2 regions of the Levilactobacillus sp. genome follow, and region 1 is predicted to be linked to the other one. Evidence: predicted binding sites of a transcription regulator. Region 1 holds the regulator's gene; the other holds the start of a gene.
What was found. Region 1 encodes Rex, which represses fermentation and respiration genes when NADH is low (regulators of the CRP and FNR family bind a similar motif). Its sites were predicted from a motif close to TTGTGAANTANTTCACAA; they were not measured.

Region 1 (2,206 bases):
AGCCTTCCAACCAGGTGAGCGTTTCGACGTCCAAGTGGTTGGTTGGTTCATCGAGAATCAACAGGTCGGGCTTTTCCAGCAACAGTTTGGCCAAGGCCAGTTGGGTGCGTTGCCCACCGGAAAGTTCGTTGATGGGCTTGTCGTAGTATTCTTCGCCAAATTCAAAACCGTGGAGCACGCCACGAATTTCGGCCTGGTAGCCGTAGCCGTTGTGGTCGCTAAAGTCTTGTTGGAGCTGATCGTAGGTCGCACTGATCTGTTGGAACTGTTCGGTATCCGCAATCACGGCGGGATCACTCATCTGCTGTTCCAGTTCGTGGATGCGTTTTTCGGTGGCGCGGACCTCAGCGAAGACGTCGAGCATTTCGTTCCAGACGGTCTTGGACGAGGCCAGTCCGGCGTTTTGGGCTTGGTAGCCCATGGTCAGCCCCCGTTTGGTCGTAATCTGACCGACGTCCGGGGTGGTTTCGCCGGCAATCATTTTCAGTAGGGTGGACTTCCCAGCACCGTTGCGGCCAACTAGCGCCACGCGGCCATGCTCGGGGACGTCCATGGTTACATTTTCAAATAAGACGGTCGCCCCGAAACGCCGGGTAACCTGTTGGACTTGCAAAAGAATCACGGTATGACCTCCTTGATGGGGTATTCATTATTTTTAGGGTAATTGAGATATCTTGAAAATCTTTGGTTTACGCGGCAGTTTGGGTGCCTTTCAGTCAAAACCTCAGTAGGTCTATTTTAGCATATTCTGCAATTAGACCGAAATTCCTAAAGAATTGTGAAAAAGTATTGCAATTTCTTTCACAAGGCGGGCGGTTATGCTATAATTTGTAAGAAAGTAAATTTCACAATCAGATTGTCATTTAGAGAAATGGTTATTGCCAGACTGGCAGTGACCAGCAAGATTGATTAGGAGGTCTCGTTTTTGACAGAACAAAAGATTCCCCGCGCCACAGCTAAGCGGCTCCCCATTTACTACCGCTACTTGAATATCCTGTTGGACGCGGACAAGACGCGTGTTTCCTCGACTGAATTATCTGAGGCGGTCAAAGTTGACTCTGCCACCATTCGCCGAGACTTTTCGTACTTCGGTGCCCTGGGTAAGCGGGGGTACGGCTACGATGTTGAAAGTTTAATTAAATTCTTCAAGAAGATTCTGAACCAAGATCGGCTGACCAACGTGGCCTTAATCGGGGTCGGAAATTTGGGTCATGCCCTGTTGAACTTTAACTTCCACCAGGATGGCAACGTCCGGATCAGCGCCGCTTTTGACGTGAACGCCGACATTGCCAACACGATTCAAAGCGGTGTGCCAATTTATCCGATGACGGAATTGCGGACACAGCTGGAAGAACAACAGATTCAGGTCGCTATCTTAACGGTGCCGTCCGACGTCGCCCAATCCGTCACGGATGATGCCGTCGCCGGTGGGGTGAAGGGAATTTTGAACTTCACGCCATTGCGGGTCACGGTACCCAAGGACGTCCGGGTCCAAAACGTGGACTTGACCAACGAATTACAAACGTTGATTTACTTCTTGGAACACTACAACAGCAAAGAATAGAACGGGGTCGTAATCTTTTGGGGGATTACGACTTTTTGTTTACGCTTTGTGAAAACGCCACCAGAAAAGTCAGTTCGAGGACCGCTAAATGTCCTTCACAAATCAGACTTGTGAAAGTTCAGCTATAAACAACGGGCTAAACGGATTGGTGAGCAAGGAATCACTGGCCGCTTGCCGTTTAAAAAGAGTGTGACGACAGTTGCCTGTTGGCGCACTCTCGGCTACGGTAGTGCGTGCTAGTAACAGTTGCTTTAATCCCAGGTAGTAGCTACATTGACAACTAGTCTTTCATTAACACAGTGTTACTGATAACCGTCAACCTTGCCGGAGGCAGCCAGGGCGGAGCCGGCTGTGTCGGCGGTGTTACCTGGCGTTATTTGCCAGGTTACAGCGCGGGACGACTTGAGAGACTGGTGGTCTTGCCAGGCTTTCAAGCGAACCGGAAGACCGCTCCTCAGGCTGAAGGTGTTCCCCATAGCAGGCGGAACCCTGGCTGACGCAGGCGCCTGGTTTGACCAATTTTAGATATCGGAACACCGTCATTACGACAATCAGCACGTTAATTTCAGTTTCAACCTTCAGCCAGGTGATTACCAACCCGTCAGCCAGTCCAGCCGGATATTAGAAAAATCATAGAATGAA
Region 2 (2,206 bases), on a different contig from region 1:
AACCAGTCCCCAAGGTCAGTGATGGCACCATTTCGTTGTAAAGGTTCCCAATCCCACCGATAGCGGATGGGGTGTTGACCAAGACCCGGCTGGCCTTCATCTTGATGCCAAATTCAGTGGCCAGATCGTCGTCCATGGTATGGATGGCTGCCGTGTGGCCCAGCCCACCGAAGTGCAGCAGTTGGTCACAGAGGTCAAAGGCGTTTTCCTTGCTGGTGGCCTTGTAAACGGAGATCATTGGGCACAATTTTTCTTGAGACAGTGGGAATTTCGGTCCCACACCCGTGATCTCAGCGGCCAAGACCTTGGTGCCAGCGGGAATCTTGATGCCGGCAATGTCAGCGATCTTCTGGGCAGACATGCCGGGAACGGGGCCCTTAACGCCGCCTTCTGGCTTGAACATGGCTTCGGCTAAGGCCTTTTCGTCGCTCTTCTTAATGAAGAAGACGCCACGTGCTTGCATTTCTTTCTTAACTTCCGCGTAGATTTCGTGGTCAATGATGGCACTGTTTTCAGAAGCACAAACCATCCCGTTGTCAAAGGTCTTGGATAAGACGATGTCGTAAACGGCCCGCTTGATGTTGGCCGTCTTTTCAATGTAAGCCGGACCGTTACCAGGACCAACCCCTAAGGCTGGCTTCCCGGTGGAGTAAGCGGCCTTGACCATGCCTGGACCCCCAGTTGCCAAGACACTGGCAACCATCGGGTGGTTCATCAAAGCGGTCGTGGCTTCGATACTAGGCTTTTCGATCCAAGAGATCACGCCTTCAGGTGCCCCGGCCGCAATGGCGGCGTCGCGCACGACCTTAGCCGCCATGACAGAAGACTTTTGTGCTTGTGGGTGGAACGCGAAGATGATCGGGTTACGCGTCTTGACCGCAATCAGAGACTTGAATAAGGTCGTGGACGTTGGGTTGGTGACCGGCGTGACCCCGGCTAAGATGCCCAGCGGTTCGGCCACCGTAATCAGTTGGCGTTCGTGGTCGTCTTTGATGATGCCGACCGTCTTGTCCTTTTTGATTGAGTGCCAAATTTCTTCAGTTGCGTACATGTTCTTGATGGCCTTGTCTTCCATCACACCCCGACCCGTTTCGTCGAAGGCGGCTTGGGCCAGTTCCATATGGTGATCCAACCCGGCGATGGCCATCTGATGGACGATGTGATCGACCTTGGCTTGGTCAAAGCTGTCCATCGCGCACAGGGCGTCGTGAGCCTTGGCGGTTAAGCGGTCGATCATTTGATCAACAGTTTCATTGTTTTCTTGTTTTTTAGTAGTAGTTTTCTCTTTCACGTCTTTTAACATGGTTATGCCTCCATTTTTGAAAACATCTTTGTTAACTTCTTCACGAGATATATCATATCATGATTTCAAAATTACGCAAGACATTTTTGTTAAAAATATCACAATTAATTTATCCAGCTTACTAGCCCTGATTTAGCAAGGCTTACAGCCGTTTTAAATGTAAGCGCATACACCTCGGCAAAAATAAATTACCGGTTCTTCTATCTGTGAATAAAATCACTACCGAACTGTTTTGTTTTCATAACTATCCGTAGTCTTTTCAAAATACGCCCCCCATCTCACCGGCGAACACGCCCCGCCACAGTTCTCAGGTAGCCGGCCCGTGATTGTGCTAAAGTAGAAGGTAAATACATTATCGAAAGTGCCGGTAACCACTGGGACTTTCACTCGTCGAGAGGAGTTGAGAACTGTGCAAGCTTGGCGGTTCTGGCGGGAAGCGACCCGTCATTTTTTCCAACACTGGGGGAGCTACGTGACACTGGTCTTCGTGACCAATCTGGCCATTAGTTATTTGGCGGTGCCGGCCTTGACTTGGCTGACGTCCGCTTTGATGGACTGGCAACACGTCCCTTACGTGTCCTACACCAACATTGGCGCCATTGCGCTCCAGCATCCCTTGGCCATCATCGGCCTGGTGCTGATCTTACTGGTGGTCGTCACCCTGATCTATTGGCAATTTGCCTACTTATTACTGGGGATCATTAACATTCGTAACGGGCGCCCGGAATCCACCCGGTCCCTCTTGGCCGACACGGTCCGGAGCATTGCCGGCGCCTCCCCCAGCACCTTTTTATTTTTCATCGGCTACTTCATCGTCATCATCCCGTTTGGGAGTGAGCTGTTCACCACGCCCCTGCTCAACAAGGCCAAGATTCCCGCCTTTATCGTGAGTTATCTCATGGA

Region 2: adhE (bifunctional acetaldehyde-CoA/alcohol dehydrogenase) is a predicted target of Rex. The motif match lies at 1,390-1,407, and genes of this name have one in related genera.

The regions. Positions count from the first base shown of each region.
Region 1 covers NZ_JALCJA010000005.1:92,967-95,172, forward strand. The annotation lists gene LKH74_RS09280 (ABC-F family ATP-binding cassette domain-containing protein) at 1-622, opposite strand, end outside; gene LKH74_RS09285 (redox-sensing transcriptional repressor Rex) at 926-1,564, shown strand.
Region 2 covers NZ_JALCJA010000002.1:47,787-49,992, reverse strand. The annotation lists gene adhE (bifunctional acetaldehyde-CoA/alcohol dehydrogenase) at 1-1,303, opposite strand, end outside; gene LKH74_RS03050 (glycerophosphodiester phosphodiesterase) at 1,713-2,206, shown strand, end outside.